Regions from separate parts of the Alicyclobacillus hesperidum subsp. aegles genome, predicted to be linked through region 2. Evidence: riboswitches for the same ligand, from Rfam matches in the RefSeq annotation. Region 2 holds a riboswitch; each other region holds the start of a gene.
What was found. Region 2 has a riboswitch for cyclic di-AMP ahead of QMF38_RS02930 (LysM peptidoglycan-binding domain-containing protein). Riboswitches for the same ligand answer to the same signal wherever they lie in the genome.

Region 1 (5,255 bases), on a different contig from region 2:
CGTCATACTGATCCGAAGGAATCAGCTGGAACATCGCTTCGACGCCATCCTTCACGGTTCGTCGACCTTGCTTGACTGCCTCGATGATGGGCTGGCTTTCCTCAGGCACAAATCTTTCCATAATCGTAGTAATCATGTCGCGTTCTGAAATCGTTCCGTCAAAATCGCAAATTACGCGAACCGTCACGCCCGCACCCCCCACTTTGCAATGGCAGCGGCTAAAGCCGGCTTATCCTCAGCGGCATCTTGGAGTGGTACGCCCTCTTGTACAGCCGCGATCGCGTCAAAGAACGCCTGTCCACCCATGCTGGCGCCACCTGGATGGCCATGAATGCCACCGCCTGCATTGAGAATGAGGTCAATGCCAAAGTCCCGGTACAACTGCGGAACGAGTCCCGGGTAAATCCCTGCAGATGGTGCTGGTAGAACCTTGCGATGGACGCCGTCCTTACGCAGGTGCCCAAGTAACCGATCCGTGGCCTCGCCACCCAATGTCACGCTGCCATACATGGACGGGAAAATGCCCATGTCAGCCCCCGCCAATCGCATGAGTTGACCCAGCACGATATCTGCGGCGATACCGTAATTCGGCGACCCGTAGAGGGCGCCGGATACCGCCGGATGTGCAAGAATTGGTACAGAAACGTCGGGATCGCGAGCGAGATCGGCGAGGACGTCAAATCCGTAGGCAACGACGTTAAACAGGATGGCACCGGCGCCAAGGTCGGCCAGGCGTTTTGCCTTCTCGCGCAGCTGGTGCACAGGTCCCGTCAGGTTGACCGCATACGCCGTTTCCCGCCCGGTCTGTACTGCAATTTGACGCGCCTTCTCGCGATACGCCACAACGCGCTCGGCCGCCGTCGCATGTGCCTCACTGAAGAAAATCTCGTCGTCCTTGACGAGGTCGACGCCACCCGATGCTTGCTCGCCAAACTGGGCGACCAGTTCTTCCAGCGTAAGGCCCGCACAAGCTTTGAAAATACTCATCACGAACGGCCGCCCGAATACGCCATAGCGTTCGCGAACGCCGTTGACGCCGAATTTCGGCCCTGGATAGACACGCTCCCACGCTTCGGGCAAGGACAACCTCTCTAAGCGAATTTCGCCGTCCATCGAAAGCTTGCCAAACACAGTTGTCAGCAGAGACGCGAAGGTCGTGTCAAGATTCGCAACAGGGTAAGCAATATCGATTTCAGCAATCACATCGCCTGCTTCTGCCGCATCGACAACGCGAATGCCTTGTACCTGTCCACAATGAGCTGCCACCTGCTCCTTACGCAACGACGGCAGATCTGTCCACGTGCCAATTGTCAGCCCAATGGCGATACCCTCCGCACGGGCTGCAAGCCGATTTTCGCGATCGCGCAACCGATATGTGGCCACGATATAGCGCGAATCGCGATGCATATCTGTACTGGTAACATCGTTCATCTATGTACACCCCGTTCATCCAATCCACTCGTGTCAACCAAATTATCCACAAGGCTGTTGATGGCCCATTCGTCATTATACACAAGCGTTATGTTCATAGCACAGCACTTCTCCACAGCACACTGTGGATAACTGGGGATGAATTGTGGATAAAACCTGTGAGTATTGTGGACAAGTTCATTTGCAACCATGCAATATTTGCGTTAACGTAATAAGAGCAACGTTTGTTGCCACGCTGAATTCCCGAATGGGGAAGCGGGGGACCCATACCTGGGGTGAAACGCATTTGTCGCGTGGGGCGCCTTTCAGCCCTAACCCGTCAGCTAACCTCGCAAGCGTCATGAAAGGAGTGCTGTGCCCATGTTGTATACTGCAAGTCCCTTCTGTGTTGTCCTGCTCAAACCTTTCCACGAATCTTCAGCTGCAGATCCACCATCCAATCCCTGATCTTAAAGCCAAGCACTGTACGCCAACGCAAGGGTTCGCTTTTGGGCGCCCCATCGCCACGGGAAGATGCATACCTTTATATTTCGTGCCCAGAAAATTTCACGCCCAAAAATCTGAACACCAAGCGAAGCTGTTCATTTGCACGCGCTTGGGCTTCCCGTTGACATCTCTGTTGCCAAAAGAAGAAAGGGGATGGATGGTTTGTCTGCAAAAACCACCAACGTGGTAGAAGACGCGAAGTTTAGTCCGTTTCACCTAAAACTGACGATTTACTCTTCCGGCGGCCCATTTCTCGACGGATACATTCTCAGCATCATCGCGATCGCCCTGACCCAAATCACGCCCCAATTGCATTTGAATGCAATGTGGAGCGGTTTGATTGGCGCATCTGCGTTGATAGGCATCTTTATTGGCGGATTTCTCGGCTATGTGACCGACAAATTTGGCCGCCAATTGATGTATACCATCGACTTCATCTTGCTCATCGTCGCTTCCGTACTGCAGTTTTTCGTTCATAACGCCTGGGAGTTATTTGCCTTGCGCATCGTCCTTGGCATTTCCGTCGGTGCTGATTACCCGATTGCGACATCCCTGTTGACTGAATTTGCCCCGCGCCGCCATCGCGGTATGATGCTCGGCGTGACGTTGGTGGCATATTACGTGGGTTCGACGGTCGCCTATCTGGTGGGCCAGTGGATGCTCGCCATCGGCCCGGAGGCTTGGCGCTGGATCTTGGCTAGCAGTGCGGTTCCTGCCGTCATCTTGGTTCTCTTACGCATGGGTACACCTGAATCGCCGCGCTGGTTGCTGCAACAGGGGCGTAAGGATGAGGCCCTGCAGGTCTTACGGTCGGTATATGGACCGGAAGCCTCCTTGGCGGATATCGAGGTACCCGCAGAAAGCAAAGGCCGCACCAGTTACCTGAAGCTGTTCTCGCGTGCATACGTCAAACGAACTCTATACGTCGGCCTGTTCTACATGGCGGCCGTAGCACCGCTGTTCGCGATGCTGACGTTCGGCCCCGAAATGCTTACGTCCTACCACCTGTTCACGGGTGCATCAGGCTACGGCGCTGCCATCATCAGCGCATTGTTTCTCATTGGCTGTATTCCGGCTCTCTTTCTGGTCAACCGTTGGGGGCGGCGACGCCTTATCATCATCGCTTTCGCCGGGATGACTGTCGGCATTGCCCTTTTGGGCTTCTTCCCAAGCGGGCCACTGGCCATCATTCTATTGGGCTTTATCTTGTACGCGCTATTCTCAGGTGGCCCGAACGTGATGGAATGGCTTGCGCCTAACGAACTGTTTCCAACAGAGGTACGCGGCACCGCGGTCGGTATTACAACGTGTATCAGCCGGTTTGGCGCAGTATTCGGAACCTACTTGTTCCCCTGGGGTCTGTCGCGCTTTGGCATCGGACCCACGATGCTCGTTGGAGCGCTCGTGACCCTGGGCGGTCTCGTCGTCTGTATCCTGCTTGCACCGGAAACCACACAACAAACGCTCAACGAAGCCAGCGTTGCCGAGGTGGCGAGATCGCATCGACACAGCACAGCAGGGGCCAGACAATCGCAATCGGTTCGTCACATCTCGCGATAATCTGCAGATAGACAAACGTCTACACCAAATTTAAGATAGCGTTAGGTATGGGTGGCCCATCGGCCACCCTTGGTACTTGAAGGAGGAATGGTCGATGGCGGTCATCCGCATTCGTGACACTGGCACAGAGATCCGCGGCGAAGATGAAGTGCGTACGTTTCTCACCGCGAACGACGTGTACTACGATCACTGGGATGTCGAGGCAAAAATGCCTGCCCACCTGCAAAACAAGTTTGTCTTGACCGATGCAGAAAAGGACGAAATTCTCGCGGCCCTCAACGAAGACATCCAGGCGCTTAGTCAGAAACGAGGGTACGTCAAATGGGACGTAATTGCCCTGTCAGACAGCACGCCGAATATTGAAGACATGTTAAAGAAGTTTGAGCAGGTGCACACGCACACGGAGGATGAAGTGCGTGCCATCGCGGCTGGCAGCGGCATTTTCGTGATCAAAGGCAAGGATGGATACTTTGACGTCGTCCTGCAAGCAGGCGATGTGATCTCGGTGCCGGAAGGCAATCCGCACTTTTTCACATTGACAGACGAACGAAAAGTGGTCGCTGTACGACTGTTTATCGATCCCGCCGGCTGGGTTGCACACCCTTATGCCGATCCCGCTTTTCAGCAAGCGTGAGTATCCTTTATAAGAAGCAAAAAGCGACGGCCGAGATGGGCCGCCGCTTTTTGTTTTTCAGACGTCAGCAGGTTGCCGTTGCAACCGGAGCTGCCGGAACGAACAGGAAGAAGAGCACAAAGATGATGAGGAACACAACCGCCCAACGCGTATACCCACCGAAAACACCGTACATATATCGTCATCCTCCTTTGTCATGGTGGATTCGATATACGATATGTAAGCCGCTGGGCGGCGCCAAGGGCATTCGCCCGGTAGCCCGTATTTTGGGCGGATCGCCATCGGAGTAACTTACCTCAGTTCACACCAATGCCATACCATAATAACGAAACGATCTCCTCCGCGATGGTGTTCACATCGGCAGCAGCACCTAGCCTTTGCATGTGCCCCTTGCCAATGACCAACAGCGACAAATATGTGCGGGCGATGAACTCCGGGGATGCTTGGCGAATGCCACCTGCGTGCATCTCTTCTTCAAATGCACTGGCCAAGGCCTCCAGCAAACGCTCCTCTGCCAAGCGCAATTCCGCCAACTGTTCCGTCGACAATACGTCTTCACTGCCGCGCATAATAAAATTCATGTCCAAGGTGACGTCGATGCTTAGGCGAATACGGGTAAGCCTTTCGAGACGAGCATACAGCGGCTCTGAACTCTCAAGAATGGCAACGGTCCGCTGCCGCGAAATCTCCATAACATATAGCAACGAGCGCAGAAACAGTTCCGCTTTGGATGCATAGTAATAGTACAATACGGCCTTCGTCACTTCAGCCTGCCGCGCAACCTCACTCATGCTGACACTGTCAAAGCCAGATTTCATAAAGCATTTCGCGGCAACCTGCAGTATCCGGTCGGCAGTAGGCACATCCACCGAATCTGCCGGTGGTCGCCCAGGACGCCGTGACCGTGATTCCTCTTTTCGCACGCCACAGCCCTCCTATCCAACAGCCGTCCGATTCGCATACACATCAGTATAGCATGCCCAAAGCACACTCTGTGGTTAGCGCCATATAGACAGACAAATTAACCTTCCGGTATATTTAATTTCGGATCGATATCCTAGTTGCAAGGAGAGGATGTGTGTGGAAGGAATGGAGCACGCAAGTTACCTAGGTGTACTTGCTAAATGGACCACTGGACGAAGAA
Region 2 (5,255 bases):
AGGTGATCCTTTAATTTGTCCGGATGGCGATGTACAGACGTCGGACGGATACCCTCATGCGCATCTTGAGCATCTTCATTTTTGGCATATTGGCGCGGTTTATCTGGTACATAATCCACTCCATATTCCGCCTGAATAAACGCTCTCGCCTCTTCTTGTGCGGACGCTGCAATACGCGTCGAGTCAGTACGCATATACGTGATAAGACCCACGGTTCCCTCACCGGGGATATCAAGACCCTCGTACAACTGTTGTGCGACCGACATGGTCTTATACGCTCGAAACCCCAACTTCCGCGCGGCCTCCTGCTGCAAACTGCTCGTGGTAAACGGCGCGGCCGGATTGCGACGACGTTCGGACTTTTTGACGCGACGAACAGTCAATGCCTGATTGTCCATGCGCCGCAACAGTTCTTTTACAGCATCTTCATTGGGTAGGCTCGTCTTTTCTTGATCATAGCCATAGAACCGCGAAATCAATTTTTTGGATCCCACATTCGCGATGGCATCAACGGTCCAATATTCCTCCGGCTGAAACTTCCGAATTTCATTTTCACGATCGACAATCAAGCGCACGGCAACCGACTGTACACGGCCTGCAGACAAACCTTTTTTGACTTTACGCCACAGTAAAGGACTTAACTGATAACCGACAAGGCGATCCAAGATCCGTCGCGTCTGCTGGGCGTTTACCAGGTCCATGTTAATTTTGCGAGGATGTTTAAAAGCCTGCTGCACGGCGTCCTTTGTGATTTCATGAAACACGACGCGGCAGTCTTCGTCAGGATTCAAGTCGAGGATGTGTTGTAGATGCCACGCGATGGCTTCCCCTTCACGGTCAGGGTCGGCTGCGAGAAACACCTTTTTGACCTTCTTACTCGCGTTGCGGAGTGTCTTGATCACATCACCTTTACCGCGAATTGTAATATATTTGGGTTCAAATCCATGATCCACATCGACGCCCAACTGCGACTTAGGCAAATCCCGTACGTGTCCCATGGAGGCTTTAACCGTATATCGACTTCCTAAATATTTACCAATCGTCTTTGCCTTGGCCGGCGACTCGACGATAACCAAATAATCCGCCACAGCATATCCTCCTGTTCGTCGTACGCCTTGGCAGTGCCGTTCCTTAGTTCAACCCATATTATCACCGGAACAAAAATCTTTGCAAACAAGGCCACTTTTATATTGCGCGATTTGCAACCGGTTTTCCATCGTGAATCGTGTCGAATTTCTTCTATTATTTATAATGCGAGCGGTGAGTCCGGAACACACCAGGACAACAGTTGTACAGCCGAGCGATTGATGTTAACGTGAAGTCATATGCGCGGTGTCATCCGTGTTGGATGCATGAGCGAAAGGTGGTCAACAGCAATGAAAATTGGCACCCATCACGGGAAATTTCACGCGGACGAAGTGTTCGCCGTCGCAATTCTGCGTCAACTGTATCCGGATGCGGAGGTCGTACGCTCGCGTTCACCTCAAGCGCTCGCTACCTGTGATATTGTTGTCGACGTAAACGGCTCACCGTATGACCATCACACAGTTGACAAAGTATACCGTGCAAATGGTTTACCCTTTGCATCCGCTGGGCTAATCTGGAGGGACTTTGGTGCTGCGTTGATTTCGCGCTTCGGTGTCGAAGATGAGGGAAACCGCAACATCGTGCACACACATATTGATGAAAAACTTATTCAAGCGATTGACGCCATTGACAACGGCATAGACCTCGACAGAGACACCCGTATTAAGGGCATTTCAGAATTAGTAGGATCCTTCAACCCGCCATGGAATGCGGCCGATGATGAAAACGAGGCATTCGAACGTGCTGTCCGCTTTGCGACTGTCATTCTCGACAATTACATACGTCACGAAATTAGCCGAATCGATGCGGTAGAGATTGTCAAAACAGCATTTCAAGCTCGAACGGAGCCAGCTCTTATGGTCCTTCCGAGGTTCTGCCCATGGACAGAGACTTTAATGGAATTGGACACACAGGCAAATGTATTGTACGTTGTGTTTCCAGACAAAACCGGACAGTATCGCCTACAGGTCGTACCGAAAAGCCCTCGCAGCTTCGAGGCGAGAAAGCCCCTTCCTGCCTCTTGGGCAGGAAAAGAAGGAGCGGAGCTCGCCGAGGCATGTGGGACCACAGACGCTACGTTTTGTCATCCAGCACGATTCATCGCAGGTGCCCACAGTTTAGCGGGCATACTACAGATGGCTCGACAAGCAATCGCGTCGCCAAACGACGTCGATCTTTCAAAAGCAGGTCAAAAACTTCAATAGGGTGGAAACATCAGTGTGTTCCACCCTAATAAATGTACGTATCACTTTGCAAAAACCAAATTCCCAATCTGACGAATCACCGGTTGCTGACGTACCCAACTGCCCGCTGGCGTTTCGGCCGGATTGTAAAAGACCAGCGCACCGGGAACCAGGTCTTGTCCTTTTTGTAGAACGTCCTCTGCTGCTGTAATGCTGGAGCTGTTTGGTGCTGTGTAAATATATCCGTTTGCAACGCTCGTAAACTGGTAGTGGCCGTTGCTCACTTGGAACACGACCTGCTGAACCGTGTTCCCGTACCCACCCGCTGCGATACGATGCATAATGACATCGCCTACCGCAATTTGCGCTTGCAGAGATTCCCCGCCTGCTTCAGCGTTAATCACGTGTTCAAGCCAATATAAGTTGCTTGTAGTATCGGATGTGGGTGCGGCAACATGGGCATTGACTGCCTGATTTGCTTGTCTGGTGCCATTTGTCGTAGGAGTAGTCTGAGCGGATGTGATCGGAACGCGGATCGTCGAACCGATTTGCAAATTTTGCGGATTGACTTGTGGATTCGCAGCCAGCATGGCACTAAGAGTGACTCCATAACGTCGACCAACCGTAAACAAAGTATCCCCTGGCTTGACCACGTACGCTGTGGGGCTCGGAACTTGCACGGTAGCACCCACCTGTAGATTCATCGGATCCATACCAGGATTCGCTGCTTCAATACTTTGCACAGAAATACCAGCACGATGAGCAATTGACCACAGCGATTGCCCTGGTGCGACCTTGACGGTCGCGGCCATCGCGGTCGAAACACCGAATCCACTGGTCAGACACATCGTCGCTGCTGCGAGTAACCAATGTTTTTTACGCAATCTGCCCAAATCCTCTCGTTCTGCCTCCGGGGTTAGTTGTCGGGTTCGGGTGACGAGACACCCGTCGCAGATGGCGATTCACCCCAAGGTCATACAACCAAGAAGTCCCCCGTACCCCAGATAATCAATCTGGAGACTCGGCTTAGTATTTGACGACGAAGAGTATAACAGCAAGGACATAGCGTATGTAAGATAAAAAGTATTACATCACATGATATATATGGTGACTTGATGGATGTTAGTGTTGTTCTTGCGGATCACCAACCGTTACCAACGTGCCATAATCCGTTAACTCCCATAACCGTTTCGCGTCGTGAATGGCCAATTCCACACATCCCGCACTTTGCGGGATACCGTACCGAGATCTGGGAAGGCCATGCAGCGCTTCACCCTGATAGAAAAAGCTTACATACGGTACATGGTCGACATGATACGGTTTCCCGCTTGGTCCAACACCGTCCATGCTTTGCTCCCGATTGCGTAGGTAAATCACATGCGTGCCTGCGTGCGTAGGTGCTGCATCGACGCCGGTACTACACGGGGCCGAGAAGATCCAGGATCCGTTTTCCCATACGCGAACTGTCTGCGGGATCGACTGCTTGACATATACATACCGATACGGGCGGAACGTGCCGATGACACACGTCGAAGAGAGCGCAATAGCCCGAAACACGGCTGGGCCCGCAAATCCATCCGGCCGCAGGCCATGGTCCATTTCAAAAGTCATGACTGCACCTCGGGTCAACTCGTTATAGCGACACGGGTCCCATAGCTCCCGTAAGGTATCCGGTACGTTTGCGTACTTCCACGTAAATCTCCCGATATTTGGCGAGCCCCAGCCTGCACGATACAATCTGTCCGTCGGGACCAAATCATGAAAGGTAAAGGGCAAATACCCTAGTTCGGCCAACCGCTCATGTAACCAATACACACGCGGATCAGTGTCGCCAATCGTAAGCACATGTGGAGTGACCGAAACTCGATCTCGGTCGCCGAATTCCGCACCGTATACGCAATGCGCAGGTACAATTGCAACGCTCATACAAGTCAAACACACGCTGCACAATCGTATGCTTCTCTGAATCCAAGTACGCGCCGTATCGAGACCGAACACTGCGATCACCCCCATGAAGCTAGGGTGATATGCAAGTCTTCAGCTTAGACAAGGGATTCTTTTACACGGATACATAATGAATCCTATTTTACAATATCACCTGGTACCTACCGTCGGGCAGCTTTTCAACCAGGTGCTCCACCTCAAGTTCCAATAATGTGGCATAGATGTGCCCAGGGGGCATTGACAATAAGAGTGCCAATTCTCCCGCCCGAAGCGGACCGTCCTCAGCCAGCCTATCGTACACTTGGGCTATATGTTTTGGCACTTGTTTGCGCACGGTTGTCGTAGCGTCTCCAATGCCAAATTGGTCCTGAAGCAATATTGCCGGATCGACCAGCGGGATGGCTCCGTCGAATAACAATTGGTTCGATCCGCGACTGGCGCGGGAGGTGATGGGCCCCGGCACGACGTAGACATCGCGGCCAATATCAAGTGCGACGGCCGCCGTGCCAAGTGCGCCGCTACGCTCGCCGGCTTGTACTACGACAGTGCTATTGGATATACCCGCAATGATGCGGTTGCGCTCCGGAAAATGGTGCTTACGTACCAAGGAGCCTGGAGCATATTCGCTCAGAAGTAGTCCCCGCTCACCAATCTCGGCATAAAGTCTCGCATGAGATGGTGGATAGCACACGTCCACGCCGGAACCGAGAACGGCGACAGTCGCTCCACCTGCCGCAAGGGCTGCTTCATGTCCAATGGCATCGATCCCCAACGCCATACCGGAAACGACTATGCCTCGGGCTTCCGCCACCGTCGTTGCGATCCACTTGGTGGCGGTCACTCCATAAGCTGTGGCGCGCCGCGTCCCAACCACAGCGACGGACACAAGAGAACTGAGCAAATCAACATTGCCCCGCGCAAACAACACCTCGGGCGGATCAAACAAAGCTTCAAGGTTTTGTGGATAAATTGCATCGCCGCGCACGATACACGAAATGTTCTGTTCACTGAGACGACTCTCCAACATACTGATGTTGGGGG
Region 3 (5,255 bases), on a different contig from region 2:
TGCATCTGGCTGTCGTCTAGCGTCCCTGCCAGTTTGTTCAAGATGCCTCGCAGTTCGGGATGCGCCTTTAGCGTACTGTCTCGAACGATAGGGACCGCGTAATAAGGCGGGAAAAAGTGCCGATTGTCTTGTAACACTGTCAGATGATACTCAGGGATTTCCGGATCCGTCGAATAGCCATCGACGACATCCACCTTTTTGTCGATCAGGGCTTCGTATTTCAGCCCAACCTCCATGGTCTTCACCGATTTAAAGTGAGCGTCATACACCTTTTCCAATCCAGGCAAGCCGTCGGCGCGGCTGACGAAGTTCTGCTCCGAACCGAGCGTCAGCGACGGGGACTTGGCCGCAAGTTGGGAGAGCGTTGAAATGCCGAGGCGTTTCGCTTCGCTTGCGCGCATCACCATCGCATAGGTGTCGTTAAATCCAATCGGTTTTAACCAGGTGATATGATACTTCTGCTCAAACTGCTGCTTCACTTCGTCATAAGCCTTGTTTGGATCCTGGGTTACTTTGTCGTGCAGGATGTTGACCAGACCTGTTCCTGTGTATTCGACATACGCATCGACATCGCCATTTTTCATTGCGTTCCACAGCACATTCGTATCCAAGTTGTCTTTCATGACCACGTGCAGTTTCGGATCGTCGTGTTGGATCAACAACTTCAAGACATTCGCCATAATGAGCTGTTCCGTAAAGTTTTTGCCGCCGATGACAATCGTGTTGCTGTTACTGGCCCCGCCCGTTCCACAACCTGTAACGGCTGCGATCAGCGCCAACGAAATGGCGGAATAACTGGCGGTTCGCAGCTGGCGACGCCCTGAGAAAAACCCAAGTAGCGACCTTCCGTAACGCCCAAATCTACGCAAACCACTACCTCCCTAGCAGATAAACCCGTCTCTTCATCTCAGCCCTCTTGGCGTCATTCGCCGATCAATCCAGTGCAACAGTTGATCGAACACGATGGCAAGCAACGCTGCCGGAATCGCCCCAACCAGAATCAATGGCGGATCGATCATGTTGACGCCCCGCATGATTAAATCGCCGAGGCCGCCAGCGCCGATAAACGTCGCCAACGTCGCCACGCCAATCGTCAACACCGTGGCGGTGCGCAGCCCCGCCATCATGACGTTGCGCGCAAGCGGCAACTGAACGCGAAAGAGCGTTTGCCACTTCGTCATGCCCATGCCTCTTGCCGCCTCTATCAGACTCTGATCCACTTCCATGATCCCTGTGTACGTGTTTCGAACAATCGGCAGCAGAGCATAAAGTACGAGCGCGATCACGGCCGGCACCGTACCAATGCCGAACAACGGCACCATAAAGCCGAGCAACGCAAGGCTCGGAATCGTTTGAATGATGGACACCACCGTGAGCGCCACATTCGCCAAGCGGGGATGCCCCGTGATGTAGACGCCAAGCGGAATGGCAATGGCAGAAGCAATGAGAATGGAAAGGACGCTTAAGTAAATATGCTGGCCAAGCGCCGTCCCCAAGGCTCCCCAATTGCTGTTAAACGCTTGCCAAAGCGGCATCCTCATGCACCTCCCCGCCGGTCGGTGTCATCAGCTTCAGCACGCTACCACGAGTTACGGCGCCCAATAACCGCTCCTCGCCGTCGACCACCGGCAAAAATCCGTGACCGTCCGCCTGCAACAGCGCAATCACGTGTGCGACGTCCGTCCCCGGCTGAATGACAGGCACGCTGGCGTCCATCACCGTCGCCGCCGTCGCGCCTTCGTCGGCAAACGAGCCAAGCACGCGCATCGCATCGACGACCCCAAGATAACGGCCGCTGCGATCCGTCACAATCAACCCGTTCACTCTTCTGGTCCGCATCAACTGAATGCACTCGGCAATGCCCCGATGCGGGCGAACTGTGACAGCCTGCACGATGGCATCTTCGATTGTCGCCCGCGTCGCCGCCTGGGCAAACCGCTTTTCGCCGACAAATTGCCGGACGAAATCGTTCTTGGGGTGCCGCAAAATCTGTTCCGGTACATCTTGTTGAATGATCTTCCCGTGCTGCATAAGAACGATTTGGTCCGCAATCTTCAACGCTTCATCCATGTCGTGTGTGACGAAGACAATCGTCTTTTGAAGCTCTGCCTGCAGCTTTGCGATCTCGTCTTGTAATTGTTCGCGACTGATGGGATCTAACGCACTGAACGGCTCATCCATCAAAATGATCTCTGGGTCGGCCGCAAGCGCCCGTGCTACGCCAACGCGCTGCTGCTGGCCGCCGCTTAGTTCCTTCGGATAGCGCGAGGCAAACACTGCCGGATCCATCCCCATTAAATCCAACAGCTCATACGCCCGCTTTACGCACACATCCTTACGCTGTCCCTTCATGCGAGGCACCAAGCTGATGTTTTCTTCAATGGTCAGGTGCGGAAAAAGCCCAATCTGTTGAATGACGTAGCCAATTTCGCGCCGCAATTCCACGGGATCTATGCGCGAGATATCGACGCCATGGACAGAAACAGTCCCACTCGTGGGCTCAATCAAACGATTGATCATCTTTAAAGTGGTTGTTTTCCCACACCCGGACGGTCCAATCAACGTCACCAAGTTGCCTTTTTCGATGGACAGGTTCAGATCGTGAACGATACTTTTTCCACTAAAATCTTTGCAAACGGAAATAAATTCGATGGCCTTTGTCATATCCGCTCCTTCCCCAAAGCTGTCGAACAATCAGGCAGGAGATCTTCGTCACACGAGTGCTGAAATTAAGAAAGATGATTGATGCGGAAGATCCAAACACACACTTATTCGCCTACGAGGTTAGCTGACGGATTCGGCACCCTCGGCGCCTATGCAAACGAATTGGGCGTTCGCCTGCAATTCACCCCAATAATTGGTTCCCCCGTTCCTGCCAGCGGCAGGATTCGGCCCTTGATGTCATTTGGTTGGAGAAAGTGTGTATGGAGAGTAGTGTACCACAACGTGAATGAGTTGCAAGTACCGGTAGGCCACACCCAACAACGGGAAACCCAAACAGGAAATCCAGCAAACCATGTCGAATCTGACATAGGTCACGCTGATGGGACCTCTACTTGACATCTGCATCCGGCAGCCCAGGCTGCCCTATCCGAGGAGGATTTTCTATGCCACAACATCGCAAGGTCGCGATTGCCGCCTTCGCCGTTTTGGGCAGCGCCCTGGTATTGACAGGATGCGGTGGCCAAACGGCCACCAGCCCTGCGAATACGGCCACGCCGTCACCCTCGGCAAGTGGGGCAAACAATACGGCCGGAACGGAGAACAACACGAGCTCTAACCAATCCAACACAACAACCAACGGGACATCCAACAGCGGCAGCCAGAGTCCTGCCAACAACTCGTCGTCTGGCGGCAGCAACAACGACTCGTCCAACGGGACGGGCACCGTGAAAGTTTCCGGCAATTTCCCGTCCATCGTCACACAGGCGATGACCTCGCTTGGAACAAATGGATTCCCAGGCGCGGATGCGCCGACGTTCGTGCCTCAACCGACGTCGGGAGGCAATCCCTCGTACGACGCCCATGAGACGGTACCGACGACAAACGGCCCGCAATTTTTGGCCGGGTACCATGTGAGCTTCACAGCGGGCGGGCAAACCTATGCGTCTTACGAGATCGACCATTTTGCAAATACGCAGACGGCAATCCAGAACGTCAATACGTTCGCAAGCGCGCTTAAAGGCGGCAAGCCCGCGTCTGGCGGCAGTGGCATCGTTCTGCCGAACAACCAGTCGGCTGCGCTCTCATCAAGCGGTGGATCGACCGTCATTCACTGGACAAACGGCAGCTGGACGTGCCAGGTCGTCAACGAAAACACGTCGGTACCGCCGACGCCGATTGCGGACAAACTGGTCACACAGCTGGCCGCGTCGAGTCTGCCAAAGCCCGACGGAACGGGTCGAGTCATCGTCGATAACGCCAATCCTTCGGGAACGGACTTGACCGTCACGCTGGTCTGGAGTGCCAATGGCAACGTTTATCAGGTGCAGACAACCAGCTCTGCCTCGTCACCCATTACATCGGCCTTGCAAATGGCATCGTCCCTGCAGCCATATCCAGGCTGAGGCAGGTCTTGCGGCAGGAGCGACGTGCGACCCAGCTCCTGCCGTCAGCTTTCGGATTTGCGCCGAATGTGGTAGCGCATCCCCGCCGTCACGGCAAAAGCAAGGGTTCCGTCGACTCTGTCCACGGCAACTTCTCCATCCCCGTCCGTGGTCACTACAGCGTCATCTGCATCGGTAAGTCGCACGACGCAGCGTGCCAATCTCTCCGCGTCCAGTGCCACCGTGTGCCACCGACCACCTTCCCATGCAATGTCGATTGTATATCCGCCCCGGCAACGCAATCCGCGCACGCGCCCGCGCGGCCACGCATCCGGAAGCGCCGGCAGCACGTGTATCTCGCCTCGGTGCGATTGCACCAACATTTCCGCAATCCCTGCGATCACGCCAAAATTCCCGTCAATCTGAAAAGGTGGGTGCGCATCAAACAAATTGCGGTACACCCCGCCGCCCTCGCCATACGCGGTATCCTCGACCAACGTCAGCATCTTGCCAAGAAAGCGCCATGCCGCATTGCCCTCTCCCAAGCGTGCAAACAGACAGACTTTCCAGGCAAGGCTCCAGCCTGTGCCACCCTCACCGCGATCGATCAGCGATTTGCGCGCAGCGGCACGTAACTCCGCGCAATCGGGCCATGTCAACTGATATCCCGGATAGAGTGCATATAGATGCGATAGATGGCGGTGCTGAGGTTCTCCGTCCTGCCAGTCTTCCATCCACTCCTGCAGTCTGCCGTCGCGTCCGATGCGAAGGGGCCGTAATCGCTCCTGCCATGCGGCCCACTCAGCGCAGAGCTCGGCATCGACGCCAAGCGTCGACGCAGCCGCGATGCAGTGGGAAAACAGTTCCCGCATAAGCATCACGTCCATGGTCGAACTGGCGGAAACGGCGCCTTTCTGCCCATCTTGTGTGACAAAATGGTGTTCCGGTGACGTCGACGGAATGGCGAGGCCTCTGCCCGACGGATCGGATGCCAACCAATCAACGCAAAATAAAGCGGCGTCGCGCATTAACGGATAGGCGACGTCTCGTAAGAACGCGTGATCGCGCGAGAATAAATAGTGCTCCCAAAGATGTGCACACAGCCAAGGCCCGGCCATCGGCCACATCGACCAGGCCGGATCTCCCCGCCCGTCTCCCCCGGCGGCATGCGCCATCCGCCAAATGTCCGTGTTATGATGTGCCACCCAA
Region 4 (5,255 bases), on a different contig from region 2:
CAAGGACGTTTTTATCGACATCGGTGCGACGAGCAAAGAGCACGCAGAAGAATTGGGCGTGCGTCCGGGTGACGCGATTGTGCCTTATTCGCCGTTTACGCAAATGGGCAATCCTAAGATGTATATGTCGAAGGCTCTTGACAATCGGTTGGGCTGCGCGACGGCGATTGGCGTTCTTAAAGAACTGCAGGGCCAATCTCATCCGAATACGCTTTATGCAGGTGCAACTGTGCAGGAAGAAGTGGGCCTGCGCGGTGCTCGCACGTTGGCGCACCTGGTCAATCCAGATATTGCGATCTCGGTGGATGTCGGTATCGCTGGCGATACACCGGGCATTGATGGTGACCAACGGGGGCAATTGGCCGATGCGGGCAAGGGTCCTTTGTTGATGATCTACGACGGTTCGATGATTCCAAATAACCGATTCCGCGATTTTGTGCTCGATACGGCGGCGACGGAGAAGATCCCGGTGCAAGTGGAGAGCATGAGTGGGGGTGGAACAGACGCGGGGGCGTTCCACTTACACGGCATTGGCGTCCCAAGTGTCAACATCGGCTTTGCGACACGGTACATTCACAGCCACAACGCCATTGTGCACGAGGACGACTACTTCCAGGCTATCCAATTGATCACGGCTCTTGTCAAGGCACTCGACAAAAGTGTGGTCAAGGAAATTCAAGAATGGTAAAGTGATGGTGGGTACAAGCGGGCGCCGTTGTTCGGCGCCCTGCCTATCAAGGAGGGCCGCTGTTGATGTCAGACGTTCCGCACTTCCTATTGGGGCTGTGGGCCAATACTGCGCTGATGGCGGCTATCTGTGCCATCGTCTTTACACAGATATTGAAAGTTCCCATTCATTATCTTACGACGCGCGCCTGGGATATACATAAGCTACTGGACGCGGGCGGCATGCCAAGTTCACATGCTGCCGGCGTTGTCGCGTTGGCGAGCGCTTTGTGGTTTGTCGTGGGTCCCTCATCCCCGGTCTTTGCGACTGCGGTTGTCTTTGCCGCCATCGTGTTGTACGACGCCGGTGGCATTCGTCGACATGCCGGCGAGCACGCAGTGCTTCTCAATCGAATTGCAATGGAATTTTCTCAACGTGGGGAGTCGGCTGCAACCGTTCAAGAGGAAGGAGAGCGCCTTAAGGAGATCTTAGGTCATGAACCGAGCGAAATCATCGTCGGGGCTTTCTTGGGTCTCGCGATTGGAATTGCCTTTGGGAAATGGTGGTGAATGCGGTGCATTCGAGCGCTTGGCAACCTGCTCGCCATCTGCATACGGATATTGAGCGTAGGGCAGCTCACCCTCCGCATTCGGTCATCGTTTTCGCATTTGCTTTTGACAGTCTCGTCTGGGTTCGCCATCCCCTACGCGGTTGGGAGTTACCCGGCGGCAAAGTGGAGCCGGGCGAGACGCCGGAGCAGGCGGCCCACCGCGAGGCTTGGGAAGAGGCTGGGCTCAAATTGGAACATCTCGCATGGCTGGCCGAATATACCATTGTATTGCCAACAGGCACAAAAGGCTTCAAGTGGGTGTATACAGCCGATGTTTACGACGTAGCTGCAAGACCTCAGGGTTCTGAAATTGTGGACGTGTGGATACCACGACCAGCCATCAATCCCGCAGATGTGAGAATGGACGACACCGTGAGTCCAGTGATGAAGGACGACATGTTTTCGAATTTATTCCCCATTGCGCGTCAGAGATGGTTAGAAAGGAGGATGTCGGATGTTCCTCACCGATGCTCACAAGGAACAGATTGAGACGTGGTTAGCGGGGCTTTCCGAACGAGTAGCGTGGTTGCAGACGCTATCCCAGCAAAGTGACGCTTGGGAGCAAGATTTGACTTGGCGCCTTGCCGCCGAGCGCGCATTGCATACAAGCGTCGAGTACGTGACAGACATCTCGTCCCTTATCATCGATGCTTTGGTCATGCGCGACCCCGGCGGCTACGCCGACATTGTGAAGGTCTTGGTCGAAGAACAGGTTGTCGACGCACAATGGTTCGATTCGTTCACGGGCATCTTCGACCTACGCACGAAGTTGCTTCGCGATCACGCACAGGTCACACCGACCGAGATTCGCCAAGCAGTCGTGCGTTACGCAAACCAGTTTTCCCCCTTTATCGATGCGATCCGTGCATACATCAAGTGATACGGCTCAGGCTCACAGCGTGAATCACACGTCTGTGAGATTGTCCGGGATATAGACCGTGACCTTGCACTGCTTCACTCCAAACTGCAAGGCATTTCTCCTAGATGGCATCAGCACGTCGATGTGACGTCCGCGAATGGCGCCGCCGGTATCCTCGGCGATGCGCCAGCCCACCCCCTCAATGTACAGTAGGCTTCCATACGGAATCACAGTAGGATCGACGGCAACCGTTCGGCCCGTTTTCGCAAAAGTGCCGGTTGCGGTGATGCCAAAGCCAGGATCCCCGGGATCTTTACCCGTCGAAATGCGATCCAAGTTGTATGCCGTGATCGTAAAAAGATCGCTTTCCTTGCGATATTTGCGGATGTCATAATCACGGCCAAACACGGTGATGGCACTTGGCTGTGTGGACATATCTGTCCGCTGGTACACATGGTGGGGTCGCACGCAGTCACCTGCGGTAGCCGGCGCTTCGCCCCACCATAACGATGTACTCACAACCGCCGCAATGCAAAAGCCAGATAAGTGGTAACTGTTCATGTCTGTAATATGTATCGCAGGCGGCGAAACATACATCGCAAAAGTACATTCGCGAGCCAAAAGGCAAAGGGCTGCAGGCAGTCGATACCTGCAGCCCTTTGCGGGAAACATGGGATTCGTAGATTAGTACATTTTCCTTACAGCTGTAAGGTGGTTGCCCCAATACGATCCCGGTTTGACGCTCAGGAAGCCAACCTTTCCGAGCCCTCCGCCGCACTGAATCATTTCGCCATTGCCTGCGTAAATGCCAACGTGTTTACCATACTCGAAAATGAGCAGATCGCCTGGTTGCAAGTTTGACTTGGGTTCCCTGATTCCCACTTCGTAATACTGCATGCGGGACGACGTGGTGAACTTATAGCCAAGCGCATGATGGTACACGTACTCGACAAAGTTGGAACAATCAAACCCGTATTGCCCTCGGTCTTCGTTATGCCCCCAAATGTACGGGGTACCAAGTTTGCTTTCTGCCACTCTGAGAACAGCGTTGGTTTTTACCTGATACGAGGCGTTTTCGCTGGCCAACGGACGAATGTTGTGATCGATCGAAACCCCTGGCGGCAGATTTACACTTGCCATAGCTATCGTCGATCCCAGTGCGAGCGTGGTTATGGTTGCAGCGACGGTGGAGATTGCCTTCTTGAACATCAAATTCCTCCTAAAGCCTCCGAGGTTAGTTGACGGGTTCGGTGGAAGAACAGTCCCTACGCCCCGGCTGTGCCGGATGGCGATTCACCCCATGTATTGCAGTCCCCCGTACCTGAAATTCAGGATTCGGCTGTTTTTGTGAGTTGTACGTAAAAGGTTATCACGGCGGTAAACCCAATTCCTTATGAGATCAATGGTGCAATTGGCAATCTACTCACGCTAATAGATGATTGTTGACAATATTGTCGGTTCATATCGTGATCGAAACGGGCATAGATTGGGGGCAAGGGAGCATGTGACAGGTGGATTCGTTCTTAGGGGGTGTTCGTATATGCGGCGCACAAGTATTGAAATCGAAGGTGTTACGCACGGTCAGACGCCGATCCCGCAAGGGGCCAGGATAGGGCCATTCGTTTTTTCCTCAGCGATTGCCGGTGTCGATCCCGCGACAAAACAAATTCCGCCCGACCCGTCGCGACAGGTGGAGTTGGCGTTTCAAAACGTCGCCGCCTTTATGCGCAATGCTGGAGGCAGGCCCGATGACATCATCAAGATGACGGTCTACGTCGATGATGACGACATGCGAGCCCTGGTCAATGAGGAGTGGGTCAAGATGTTTCCTGACCCGGCATCCAGACCGGCACGACACGCGATTTGCGGGCCGTTGCGACGGGGTGCACGCGTTCAACTAGAAATCATCGCGGTCATCGCGCAGGAGGTTTAAAGATGGCGAAAATCGTCTTAGGTGTTGGTTCCTCCCATAGCCCGCAAGTAAGTAGTCCGTCCGAGGTGTGGCCCTTGCATGCCCAGCGGGATCGCGAAAATCCGGACACACAGTATGAACAGCGGGAGCTACAGTACGCGAACGTCCTGGCACCACAACTTCGGCCGGAGGTTTGGCAACGTAAGTACGAGCAGTGCCAAATGGCAATCGACCACTTACAAACGGTGATTGCACAAGTAAGCCCTGATGTCATCGTCGTCATCGGAGACGACCAAGAGGAACTGTTTTGGGACGAGGTGAAGCCGGCGTTCGCCGTGTACTGGGGAGACGAAATCGTCGATTTACCACACCGTTTGGAAGACTTACATCCTTCTCTTCGCCCTGTGATCTGGGCCTGGCACACGACGGATGAGCCTGTGCGCTACCGGACCGAAAGCAACTTGGGCAAGCACATCTTGCTGCGCATGACGGAAGAAGGGTTTGACGTTGCACAAAGCAGGACGCAACTGCGAGATCGGTCTTTGGGACACGCGTACACGTTTGTGAAACGGAGGTTGGTGCCACAAGACATCCCAATGGTACCGGTCTTTATTAACTGCTTCTTTCAACCGAATCAACCGACTCCGGCGCGTTGTTATGAGTTCGGGCAGGCGCTGCGGAGGGCAATCGAATCATGGGATGCCGATCTGCGCGTGGCCGTGATCGGATCGGGAGGCTTGAGTCATTTCAAGTTGGATGAATCTTTGGATGAACTGGTCATCCGGGGACTCCAAAATAAAGATGCAAGCATTTTGAAAGCGCTTCCCAGGGATCGGCTGGAGGGGGCTTCGGGTGAAATTCTGAATTGGATCGCGGCCGCAGGAGCCGTTGAACACCTGCAGCTTGAGTATCTCGAATATGTGTCTGGCTATCGCTCACCAGCCGGTACGGGTGTGGGTATGACGTTTGCCATCTGGAGATAAGAGGTGACATGGTTACATGAATGACATCCGTACCATTGAGCGGAGGACTGTTGAGCTGAGTCACGGCAAGACAGTCGTTTGGGAGGCCGGATCGGGGGACCCCGTGGTGCTATTGCACGGTGTTCGATTTTGGGAAGGAGGGGATTATTGGATTTCCACGATTCAAGCACTCTCCGCACAGTTTCACGTGTATGCGCCCGATCTGATGGGGTGGGGCGATGGGG

Region 1: it holds a riboswitch for cyclic di-AMP, as region 2 does, so the genes downstream of both, QMF38_RS12780 (MFS transporter) here and QMF38_RS02930 (LysM peptidoglycan-binding domain-containing protein) in region 2, are expected to answer to the same signal.
Region 3: it holds a riboswitch for cyclic di-AMP, as region 2 does, so the genes downstream of both, QMF38_RS10900 (betaine/proline/choline family ABC transporter ATP-binding protein) here and QMF38_RS02930 (LysM peptidoglycan-binding domain-containing protein) in region 2, are expected to answer to the same signal.
Region 4: it holds a riboswitch for cyclic di-AMP, as region 2 does, so the genes downstream of both, QMF38_RS00725 (C40 family peptidase) here and QMF38_RS02930 (LysM peptidoglycan-binding domain-containing protein) in region 2, are expected to answer to the same signal.

The regions. Positions count from the first base shown of each region.
Region 1 covers NZ_BSBJ01000070.1:75,265-80,519, forward strand. The annotation lists gene QMF38_RS12770 (MtnX-like HAD-IB family phosphatase) at 1-187, opposite strand, end outside; gene QMF38_RS12775 (2,3-diketo-5-methylthiopentyl-1-phosphate enolase) at 184-1,431, opposite strand; cyclic di-AMP (ydaO/yuaA leader) riboswitch at 1,655-1,783, shown strand; gene QMF38_RS12780 (MFS transporter) at 2,071-3,477, shown strand; gene QMF38_RS12785 (1,2-dihydroxy-3-keto-5-methylthiopentene dioxygenase) at 3,572-4,111, shown strand; gene QMF38_RS12790 (TetR/AcrR family transcriptional regulator) at 4,408-5,034, opposite strand; gene QMF38_RS12795 (MMPL family transporter) at 5,186-5,255, shown strand, end outside.
Region 2 covers NZ_BSBJ01000005.1:25,531-30,785, reverse strand. The annotation lists gene topA (type I DNA topoisomerase) at 1-1,088, opposite strand, end outside; gene QMF38_RS02935 (MYG1 family protein) at 1,377-2,291, shown strand; gene QMF38_RS02930 (LysM peptidoglycan-binding domain-containing protein) at 2,333-3,154, opposite strand; cyclic di-AMP (ydaO/yuaA leader) riboswitch at 3,162-3,307, opposite strand; gene QMF38_RS02925 (L,D-transpeptidase) at 3,393-4,196, opposite strand; gene dprA (DNA-processing protein DprA) at 4,357-5,255, opposite strand, start outside.
Region 3 covers NZ_BSBJ01000049.1:250,784-256,038, reverse strand. The annotation lists gene QMF38_RS10910 (ABC transporter substrate-binding protein) at 1-869, opposite strand, end outside; gene QMF38_RS10905 (ABC transporter permease) at 903-1,535, opposite strand; gene QMF38_RS10900 (betaine/proline/choline family ABC transporter ATP-binding protein) at 1,513-2,664, opposite strand; cyclic di-AMP (ydaO/yuaA leader) riboswitch at 2,759-2,904, opposite strand; gene QMF38_RS10895 (hypothetical protein) at 3,108-4,067, shown strand; gene QMF38_RS10890 (glycoside hydrolase family 95 protein) at 4,112-5,255, opposite strand, start outside.
Region 4 covers NZ_BSBJ01000001.1:130,015-135,269, forward strand. The annotation lists gene QMF38_RS00700 (M42 family metallopeptidase) at 1-688, shown strand, start outside; gene QMF38_RS00705 (divergent PAP2 family protein) at 754-1,236, shown strand; gene QMF38_RS00710 (NUDIX domain-containing protein) at 1,242-1,766, shown strand; gene QMF38_RS00715 (DUF86 domain-containing protein) at 1,732-2,157, shown strand; gene QMF38_RS00720 (3D domain-containing protein) at 2,182-2,604, opposite strand; gene QMF38_RS00725 (C40 family peptidase) at 2,821-3,345, opposite strand; cyclic di-AMP (ydaO/yuaA leader) riboswitch at 3,345-3,487, opposite strand; gene QMF38_RS00730 (RidA family protein) at 3,677-4,069, shown strand; gene QMF38_RS00735 (DODA-type extradiol aromatic ring-opening family dioxygenase) at 4,072-5,031, shown strand; gene QMF38_RS00740 (alpha/beta fold hydrolase) at 5,048-5,255, shown strand, end outside.